Regions from separate parts of the Marinococcus salis genome, predicted to be linked through region 1. Evidence: predicted binding sites of a transcription regulator. Region 1 holds the regulator's gene; the other holds the start of a gene.
What was found. Region 1 encodes LexA, which represses DNA repair genes until DNA is damaged. Its sites were predicted from a motif close to CGAACATATGTTCG; they were not measured.
Positions count from the first base shown of each region.

Region 2: dinB (DNA polymerase IV) is a predicted target of LexA. The motif match lies at 1,669-1,682, and genes of this name have one in related genera.

Region 1 covers NZ_JBQOJB010000002.1:142,366-147,508, forward strand. The annotation lists gene tkt (transketolase) at 1-311, opposite strand, end outside; gene ACTTK6_RS02455 (DUF896 domain-containing protein) at 494-733, opposite strand; gene ACTTK6_RS02460 (YneB family resolvase-like protein) at 802-1,461, opposite strand; gene ACTTK6_RS02465 (hypothetical protein) at 1,489-1,731, opposite strand; gene lexA (transcriptional repressor LexA) at 1,891-2,517, shown strand; gene ACTTK6_RS02475 (hypothetical protein) at 2,566-2,883, opposite strand; gene ACTTK6_RS02480 (hypothetical protein) at 3,013-3,237, opposite strand; gene ACTTK6_RS02485 (hypothetical protein) at 3,346-3,645, opposite strand; gene ACTTK6_RS02490 (hypothetical protein) at 3,812-4,138, opposite strand; gene ACTTK6_RS02495 (hypothetical protein) at 4,175-4,468, opposite strand; gene ACTTK6_RS02500 (hypothetical protein) at 4,609-4,851, opposite strand; gene ACTTK6_RS02505 (hypothetical protein) at 4,992-5,143, opposite strand, start outside.
Region 2 covers NZ_JBQOJB010000005.1:127,273-132,415, forward strand. The annotation lists gene ACTTK6_RS06700 (YIP1 family protein) at 1-465, shown strand, start outside; gene dinB (DNA polymerase IV) at 484-1,602, opposite strand; gene ACTTK6_RS06710 (glutaredoxin family protein) at 1,822-2,091, shown strand; gene ACTTK6_RS06715 (PH domain-containing protein) at 2,399-2,839, opposite strand; gene ACTTK6_RS06720 (hypothetical protein) at 2,853-3,215, opposite strand; gene ACTTK6_RS06725 (hypothetical protein) at 3,327-3,941, opposite strand; gene ACTTK6_RS06730 (nuclear transport factor 2 family protein) at 4,003-4,347, opposite strand; gene aroD (type I 3-dehydroquinate dehydratase) at 4,505-5,143, opposite strand, start outside.

The DNA of each region.
Region 1 (5,143 bases):
TCCGGATGCCCCGGTGTTTTGCTTCCCCACTGGCGGAAGTGCTTGAGTTCGTCGAGCGACAGGTCGTAGCCGCTCAAGTGCAGCATGCTGTATAGAAGCATCGATCCGTGGCCGGCCGACAGCACGAAGCGGTCACGGTTAAACCAGGACGGGTTGCCCGGATTATGGTTCATGGATTTGGTCCAGAGTGCGTATGCCATCGGCGCGGCGCCCATCGGAAGCCCCGGGTGGCCCGACTGGGCTTTTTCGATGCTTTCGATGGACAACGTCCGGATCGTGTTGATTGCTAATTGTTCTGTGCTAATTGCCATGCATATGTCCCTCCACAGTATGTATTTTTATGGAAACCCGTGCCACTCAAGTGGCTCAGCAGGGGGTTCCGTGTACATGTACGTTTTTATGATAAAGGTTTTAAAACGATTACACAAGCGGGTTAGCGGAGAAAGAACAAAATCAAAAGGCCTGCTCTTTTTCAAGACCAGGCCTCCTTTTCTTAATGCCGGAAGCTGCGGTTCCGTCGTTTCACACGTTCAAGCTTGTTCGGAGTGACATCCGTGCCTTCTTCGTCCACCACTTTGACGTTTTCGAGCTGGTTTTTGAATGAAGAACGGAATTTGCTTAAATATTCTTGGCGCAGCGCGTGCTGTTCCTCTTCTTCTTCCGCTGTCAGCCCTGTCGATTTCTGACGTTTGGCCAACTCATTAATGCGGTCAATTTTTTCTTTCGAAAGCATAAGTTGCCTCCCTTAAATTGTGCGTTCCTTATTCATTATATTAAAAACCTGGCGCTCCCGCAAATAAATCACTGCTGCTCTGTTTCCGCCGCCTGCTTTTCGTGTTCTTTATAACGGCGGTGCACCGTCGCTTTGGAAATATCGTAGCCGAGGCCGCGGAGCGTAGAGGCAATATCTTTAAACGTCAGCTCCCGCTGCTTCAGTTTAACAATTTCTTCAATGGGCACTTCTTTTTTCTTTCGCCCGCCGCTCCGGTTCAGTCCGAAGTTTTCCTCCGGATGATAGCCGTTTTCCACCGCCCGCTGCATCCCCCGCTTAATTTTGAAATTATGCAGCCGGCGCTGGTGTTCTTCGACGATGGACAAAATATCCATAATCATATGGTCAGTATCCGCAATTTCGAGCTCTCCGTCCTCTTTTACCGTATAGATGAACGTCCCCCGTTTCTGCAGTTCGTGAAGCACGGCGATTTTGGCATTTCCACGTCCAAGCCGCGTATCGTCCGTGATTAACAGCGTATCCGCTTCGGTATCATCAAGAAGCTCAAACACGCGGAGAAGCCCGTCCCGTTCCACCGAATAGCTGCTTTCCTGTTCGGTAATGACCTGCTGCACAGCCCAGCCATTCGCGGCCGCAAGAGCCTCCAGCTCTTCCTGCTGCCTGGCAAGCGAGGACTGCTGTTCTTCTTTTTCCGTACTTACCCGGGCATAGATAATGCATGTTTTCATGTCTTTGCGGTCCTTTCCGTTCGGGTTTTACTGTTCGGGAGCGTCAAATGTCACTGTCCGTTCCCACGGCTCTTCCTGGTAGACTAACCTGTCTTTTAAAACCGGATGCTGTTCTTCATGGACGATTTCTGCCGGCCGGTCTGTATCCGTGCCGTCCAGCGTTTCCGGAGTGATTGAAGCGTCCGCTGAATATACCAGAAACATAAGCGCAAATGCAAACAAGGCAAGCATGGTCCAGTCCGTGGAAGTAAAAGTTTTTAGTTTATTCATGTGTGCGTTCCCCCCTGAATGAGAATGTATGTTCTTATATTCATCCAGTATACCAGAATGCCTGTTCCCGTCAACAAAAATATTAGAACGGGTGTTTGCGTTTTTGTTCCCCTCATGCTATACTTTATTCAGAAAAATTCCTCAAAAGGAGGTGCGGAGATGAAGCTATCCAAGCGCCAGCAGCAAATTCTTGATTATATAAAAGAAGAAGTAAAAGAAAAAGGCTATCCGCCTTCGGTACGGGAGATCGGGGAAGCTGTCGGACTCGCTTCGAGTTCCACGGTTCACGGGCACCTCGCCCGCCTTGAAAACAAAAATCTAATCCGCCGCGACCCGACAAAGCCACGGGCGATTGAAGTACTTGAGCTTGAAGAACAGGGCAGCGAGCCGATTCACGAAAGCAAAGCCGTGTATGTTCCGGTCATCGGTAAAGTCACGGCCGGGGAGCCTATTACTGCGGTGGAAAATGTTGAAGAATACATTCCTCTTCCGGAGCGGATGGTGACCGATGAGGAGCAGGTCTACATGCTTACCATCCAGGGTGACAGCATGATTGAAGCCGGGATTTTTGACGGGGACCTTGTCGTTGTCCAAAAACAGCAGACCGCAGATAATGGCGATATCATTGTTGCAATGACAGACGAAATGGAAGCGACGGTTAAGCGGTTCTATAAAGAAGAAAACTTTATCCGGCTGCAGCCTGAAAATGCCACCATGGATCCAATTATTTTAGAAAACTGTACGATACTCGGCAGAGTCACCGGCGTTTTCCGCACCATCTTTTAATCCCATAAAACAGGGCGCCTGCACTGAATGCAGGCGCCCTGTTTTGTTCTATCTCCGAAAAGCAAGCGTCCGGTAATCCGTAATGATTTCATCCTTTTCGATATCCCGGTCGGTTATTATTACCACCGTGGCTGCCGTAATGTTTTCCCGTTCAATAAATTCAAGCCCCCGGTGCCAGAGCCACTCATACACCGTCATCATGTCTACGCTGAGCTCATTTTTCTGGAGCGCTTCTGCCGTAATCTGCATCGACAGCAGCAGCTGGCCGCGCTCAAAAATGTGGAGCACCGGTCCATTGAAATGTTCCGACTCTCCCGGGCTCCCTTCATACGGTCCCTGGTAAAAGTCAAGCAGGCGTGCCATCACGATTCCCCCCTTTAACGACTTCAGCACTGAGCTGTGCCCGAAGCTCGTTTTTCGATTGGTGAATTGTGATTCCTTTTCCCGGCGCCCTTCCTGCTAAACCCGAAATTTCACTGCCGCGCCTTCCGGAGGTTACTCGTCAAGCCATTCTTTAATCTGCTGTTTGTCGTTATCATCAAGGTTGCCTTCCTGGATCCAGTAGTTCACCAGCTTCATCATACCCTGCTTGGACAGTCCCACGCGGCTGCTGTCGGAGGGATGGCTGCTGATATCCGTTTTTCCGTACTGGTAAATGGAGACGTACGGCGCCTCCGCGTGGTTTAAATTGTGCAGGTCCTTTTTTTCAAAATGCAGCATGTGTATGCCCCTTTCTCTTTTCCGGAATGATTACAAATATGAGCCTGTATGCGCGCAAGCGTCTACCACAAAAAAGAGCCTCCCGGGAAGGAAAGCTCCGTTTAACCGCTACATGGATTTAGAATATGGTTTGTGACAGATCGAGTGATCGATCGTTTCATCGGACTCCCCGCTGTATACACAATCACAGGTGTCTAATACGTAAGTATGCTCTTTGGCGTGAATGACCTGACTTCCCTGATGAAACAGCAGTTTTTCATCGGCCGGCTGAAAATCACTCATCGAATGAAGCACCACTTCATAGCCGTCGGCGTATTCAATCACCTTGTAATGAATTTCATGACCGTCACTGCTGTACGTCACCTGCGGCTGCGTTCTGCATTTGAATTCCACTAAAGCCACTGTCATCCACCCCCTCCACTTATTTATACCACAGTTTTTTCCGTTCGAGAAGCCACCTGCCCGTTTTTTCTGAAAGAATTTCCCTGTCCGCGAGCGAAAAGCTCCTCCTGCGGCTCTTTCTGCCAGTGCTCCCCCTTGTTTCTTCTATATAATAGAAGCAAAAAGCACCCTCTCAGATCGAGGGTGCTTCAAAATCCCGTAGTAAATTCTCATACGCTTTGTTTACTTCGCCGTCCGTGACGTCCTGCACAGTTATTACCAGACGTTTTCTTTCCTCCGGCTGTTTGCTGGTCAGATAATCGATACCGATCTCCCATAACCATTCCGGCACGTTTTCTTCCTTTAAACTTGCTTCTGCTGCCATCGCCGAGGTAGTCACCTGGACGAGCAGAGCCAGTTCTGTTTCGTGATACACTTCGAGCGATTCACCGGCAAAATGGAGCGGGCGTACCCGGTAGCCTTTCCAGCCTTCCCGGGAAAAATCCGGTTCCTGTGGCATAGTCATCCTCCTTAGATCCGATTTTTAATGAAGGAATTAAGACTGTTCCTGAAGCGCGCTGCTTCCTTCAAGCTCTATATTTTCCTCATCCGCCCGGGTGATGTACACCTGGCCGCCAAAATGAAAGCCTTCCCCGGTCCGGAAAAACAAATCCAGCGCGGGAGAAGCGCTGTTGAATGCCTGATAGAAAAATTCTTTGTTTTCACAGTCCATAATGGACACTGTCCAGCGCTCCAACGGTCCTTCTCCTGCGTAGAGCTTGCCATCGTTTATATGAATTACTTCATTTGTAGTAACTGTTTTAATAGATTCCAGCGTTAATGTCGGCATCGCATCCTCCTGGGTTTTATGGTTTCTGTCTGCTTCCATTCCCGTGCCAGGCGGTGGTTCAATCTTCAAATTTCTTCGCGTTCACCAGCGTCTATGAAAAAAGGCGGGTGGTTTAACACCGTCCGCCGGATACGTTCATGTTATTCATCTACCTGGCGCTTATATTCTTCAAACAGCTCCCGGCCTTCTTTTGTGATGGCAATGCCGCTGTAGACCGCCTCTTCCTTTTCCCCGGAAGCGTCGGCGTACGTGACGTAGCCGTGCTCGACAAGCTCCTGGAAACGATCCTGCTCGATTTCATCCACCGGCGACCATTCCGCTCCAATTTCTCCGCGTTCCACTCTTCCGGCCAGCTGGGCCATCGCTTCTTTTCTTGGACTCATGTTTTTCTCTCCTTTCCAATCATCGATCCTCTTTTCACAGCTATAATCCCCTATTTTACGCGTATTAAACGTCCATCGGGAGGCCAGCTATATAAAAAACGAACGGCAGCCCCAGCTGCCGCCCTCGTTCCAGGCATAAGTTACACCTGCACCAGTTCGTCAAGGCCGTCCAGGTGGCAGTGCTTCTTATCGCTGCCTTCGATATTCTTAAATTGAACGAGCCCCTGGTACTCAGCTTCTTCAGTTTTGATCCGGATGCTGATGCTGTCTCGGCCGGTAAATTCCTCGGAAA
Region 2 (5,143 bases), on a different contig from region 1:
ACCAATTCTGCCCTGTATACCACCTTGGCAGCTGCCGGAGTAATTGCCGCCTTCCTTCTATTTCAAATCATCACCTTTTACTTGAACGGACTGATTTTAAAGCTTGTTATATTAATGTTCCAGGGCAGAATAAAAGCCCGCGAAGCCCGCACGATTTACGGGCTCTCCCTTTTTCCTCAGGCCTTTATTTTTCCGCTCATTTTTTTGCTTTTTCTTGGCCAGCTGGGAGGCGGCAACGACACAGTCACCATGCTTACAGGAGTCGCAGCGGCCCTCGTTACGGCAGCTTCTGTTTGGACTGTTGTTATCCAGGTGAACTTAATCTCCGCTGCATCCGGCTTCTCCGGCGGCAAATCTTTCGGGGCATTTGTCGTTTTCGCCTTGTTATTAACTCTTCTTATTTTTATTATTGTCCTGCTCTTAGCCGTAACCGCCATCTTCACTTTCGGCGTCTTTTCCGGTTAAACTACAAAACAGCTGCGCTTAAAAAAGACGCAGCTGTTCGTAATTCACTGTTTTGTAAACTTTACCTCTTCCTCCTGTCACCTCTCCCGGGCCGTAAAATTCCGAGGCGGTGACTCCGAGCAGACGGACAGGCTCTCCTCCGGAGGCGCCTTCTTCGAGCAAAAGATGAAGGGCTTCAAGCAGCTCCGCACGATCATTGCTTGCGTGCTCAAGAGTGGCCCGGCGGGTAATTTGCTGGAAATTCGCAAATTTTATTTTCAATACGATACATTTAGTCCTGATGCCGTCTTTTGTCAGCCGCGCAAGCACCTGATCAAGCAGCTCTTCAATGACCGGAAGCATATCCTGCACAAGCAGAAGATCCTGGGAGAGCGTGGTTTCTTTTCCGAGCGACTTTCGCTCTCTCTCCGGGTTTACCGGACGTTCGTCGAGCCCCCGGGCCTGACGGTAAAAAACGTGGCCCTGCTTATGAAACAATTCCACGAGCCGCTCTTCGCTCAGCTGCTGTAAATCTTCTCCGGTCTGAATGCCGAGCGAATCGAATTTCCGTTTGGTCACTTTTCCCACCCCCCGGAAATCCCCGATGGGAAGAGCTTTCACAAAAGCATCTGCACGATCCGGAGTAATTACCGTCAGGCCGTCCGGCTTATTGTAATCTGAAGCGGTTTTTGCAAGAAATTTATTGTATGAAACACCGGCTGAGGCAGTGAGACCGGTTTTTTGATAAATCCTTCTCCGTATTTCCTTCGCTGCGTGCGTAGCAGACGGCATGTTCCAATGGTTTTCCGTCACATCCAGATAAGCTTCATCAAGGGAAAGGGGCTCCACTAAATCTGTACAGTCGTGAAATATGCCCATGAGTTCACGTGAAACTTCCCTGTATTTTTCCATATTTCCTTTAATAAAAATGGCTTGTGGACATCTTCGGTATGCTTCATAGGAAGACATGGCTGAGTGAATACCATATGGCCTGGCTTCATAAGAGCACGTAGCCACCACCCCTCTTGACCAGGGAGAACCTCCAACTACCAGGGGCTTGTTTCGCAAATGGGGCTGATCGCGCTGTTCAATAGATGCAAAAAAAGCATCCATATCAATATGAATTATTTTTCGGAGTTTTTGTCTTTCCTTCTTCATTTCCTACGCCCCCTTATGCGCGCAGCTTTCTGTTTCTTCTATTATACCGTTTCCCAACGCCTTTCACAAACGTATGTTCTTGTTTGATGCCGAGTAAAAAGTTTTCCTGAGGCAGGCTACAGGCCTTTCCATTGCGTTCTAAGGCACTTTGATATACTATCATAACCGTACAAACACAACGGCGTCGTACTACAAGCATGCCCGATTGGAGGAATGTATATGAATTATGAAGTTCAGATTTTCACCCAGCCCAACTGCTCCTCCTGCGCTAAAGTCAAAGGCTGGTTTCAGGAAAACCGCATTTCTTATATTGAGAAAGATATTGTAAACGACCCTCAGGCGAACCAGGAATTCGGCGCATTAAATGAAAAATTTGTTCCTATCACTATTATTACTGCAGATGACAAAAGACACCAGGTTGTTGGCCCAAATCTTAAAAAAATAAAAACGATTGTCACAGCTACAGGCATTTCCGGCCAAAGCCACTAATGCCATTAGCGTACTGCGCTGGTTTTTACGCCAGTGCTTTTTTATATTATCGAGGATGAAAGCATACAAACCTCTTTTCGGCACAGCACAGAATTAAACCCTCCTGTGCCACCGTTTAAATAAAGAGGCTTGCCAGTTTATTCCCGGGGGTAAACAACAATAACAGGGAAAATCTGTGTAGAGGGGGAGTGAGATTTGTGCCTACAGTGCTTTTTGTCCTGACAGTAATTGTTGCCGGCATAATCCTGGCTTCTATTGGTTTTTATTTCCTTCGTAAATTTTATGACAAATTATAAAGAAGGACCGTTCACTGGATGAACCGTCCTTCCTTTGGCATTTTAATATTTTTATTTTTAGCAGCCAGCTTTTCCAGAAATAATGCTTCGTCCTTCGGCGTTATATGCTGGTGACGGGCCCCTTCCTGGTAAACCACCTTCAGCCTCTCCGGTGTCGCTCCTTTAATCCATCCTGGCACTTCCTCCACCCGCTCAATTGAATCGTAAGGAATTCGCAGGCGTATCAGAAGAGATGCATGAACCGCCAAGTGCTCTTTACGCAGTTCATATTTTGTGAAAAACACAATCTGGGTAATTAAAATAATAATAACTGCGTCCACTATAGCCCGCAGAATAGTCCCCGGACCGCCGTCGTACATAAACAGGGCCTGAAAAATGGAATAACCCAACAGTACGATGGCTATGACCGCAAACGCGGACAACAGTCTGCTTCCTTTCGCTCGAAACACCATTCGCTGGTCTCCTCTAATTTTTTTTATCAGTGTCATTCGGTTTTAATCCATACTTATAAACAATCGGCATCAAAATTATTAAAAGCATCGAATTCGTGAATAACGGCAGAGAAATCGCGTGCGCTTCTGTTACGACTCCAATAAACGAAACAATCAATACCGGAGCTGTCGCTACCAGAATAGTGATTAATTCGCGTTTTGCGCTCCATAACTGTCTGCTGTCCGCTATCGATAAAATAAGCATCCAGTACACCATGAACGCAAGCGGCATCATAGCGTCGATAAGCGGCTGGTCCAGCACAAAAAAGAAGACCAGGCGCACAGTCGAAAGTATGGATAAAATGACAATAATCAGTTGACGAAATGACGACTCCACGATGTATTCGCTCCCTATTTCCTGCTTTTTGCTGTTCTGGGCTTCGCAGCAAACAACGCAAGGCCCAGAACGGTCCCCATCACACATTTCACTCTGCTATTCTTCCTTCCATTACGTGCGGAATTCCAAATAGACTCCATTTGGGTCCTGCACCGTCTCTGTATTTTCCGCTCCCTGAATAACCACTTTTTCAAGCTCGAATGCACGCTTTTCCTCCCAGGAAGGCACCACCGCTTCTGCACCCAGAACAGTCAGCCAATCATCTGAATCATACGGCTCGGGGCTCGTAATGACGACGGACTGCAGTTCTTCTTTTCCGCCGATAGGGAGCTCTTTAGCCCAATCCAGCTGAATCTTCGGGCCGGTGGACGGCTGCAGAAAGGTTCTGCGTTCTTTTTTGTTAACGCCCCATCCGTGTTCTTTTGCACGCTGAAGAACGCTGGCATGCTCTTCGTTGTTTACACGGTAGCCAAAGTAGCCGAACGTATTTATCCTTCCCGCACCGAAGGTAACCCGGACCTGGCCAAGACTCATTTCTATCATCCGAAACGTTAACCCTTTATGACGGAAATCATCCCACATAAGCGGAGGGTCGTAACGCTTGATGCGGTAATTTTCCAGCGCAAAGCGTCCCACTACTTCAAACCCGTGGCTGCTGTAAAATGATTCTGTTTTTTCTATTTCTGTCGTCCAAAAATGGTAATGGAACAGTTCCATATTGTTCACCTCTAATGTCCTTCTGCAAGCCGGCTGTGCTCGTGCTGGAAATAGTTTTTGTATTTTGATTTTAAGGCTGGTTCGCTTTTTTCGGCGTTCCCTGATGAAACACAAGCTCCCAGCCTGAATTCGTCTTTCGCCATATAGAGCTCCGCAGCGAGGTGCCCAGTTCGCTCGTTACCGTATAGGTCGCTAAATATAAATGTTCCGAAAGCGGTTTTGTTTTATAGTCAGCTACTGCTCTATGCACGGGACGCTCCTCCTCCAGGCCGAAAATCACATCCTCCCGGGTGAAAATCCGGCCGGACGCTCCGATTTCCTGGAAGTCTTCTGCCAACAGCCGGCTCACTTCCACCGCTGACCGCCGAATACTCGGCTTTAATAAGTCTTCCTCGAGCTGGCGTATGTCTTCCATCCATTTCCACCCTCCTTGTCGGCACGATCTGAGCACACGTAAAACCCGCATCTATATCAAATGATACGGGTTTTTCCACAAACTTTTCAACTTTTATTACCGATTCATAATGATTATTTTGGTTTTCAGCTGATGAAACCGATGAAAAAGCTGCCCGTTATGAATATTTATTAACGATATCAATTACCAGGCGTGCTTCCTCGAGCGGGATTTGTCCCGGGGCGGAGCTCTCTTTTCCAGAAGCAAATATCATCATAGAGCCAAATGAATGCCCAACCAGGCGGGAAGCGATCCCAGCAGGGCCCATGGCCATTGCTGCGGTACAAATAGTCAACTTTTCGCTCAATTCAGCAAGCACTCCTAAAAGATTCAATACGTCTGATTTACGGTTTGGCATAACCGCCATTTTTACAATGTCCGCCCCGTTTCTTTCAGCCTCTTCACCCCAACGATTCATTTCACGGGCTGCCGGCGTTCTTGAGAAATCATGATGTGAAATTAACATTTTCACTCCGCATTCCCTGGTTTTTTGATAGACAGCTGCTATATGTTCACTGCTCATTCTGCCTTCTATATCCACTATGTCTGTATTTTTTGAATGTACTGCCTCTAAAATTAACTCTATCGTTTCTTCATCAGTCAGGCGGCGGTCAGCACCGCCTTCCTGGGCAGATCGAATAGTAAATAAAAGCAGGCACCCCGGAGCTTTTTGCTTCAGGATCTGCAGCACCTGACGCACAGCTTGTATGTCTTTTAAATTCTTAAAATGGTCAGCGCGCCATTCAATGGCATCCGC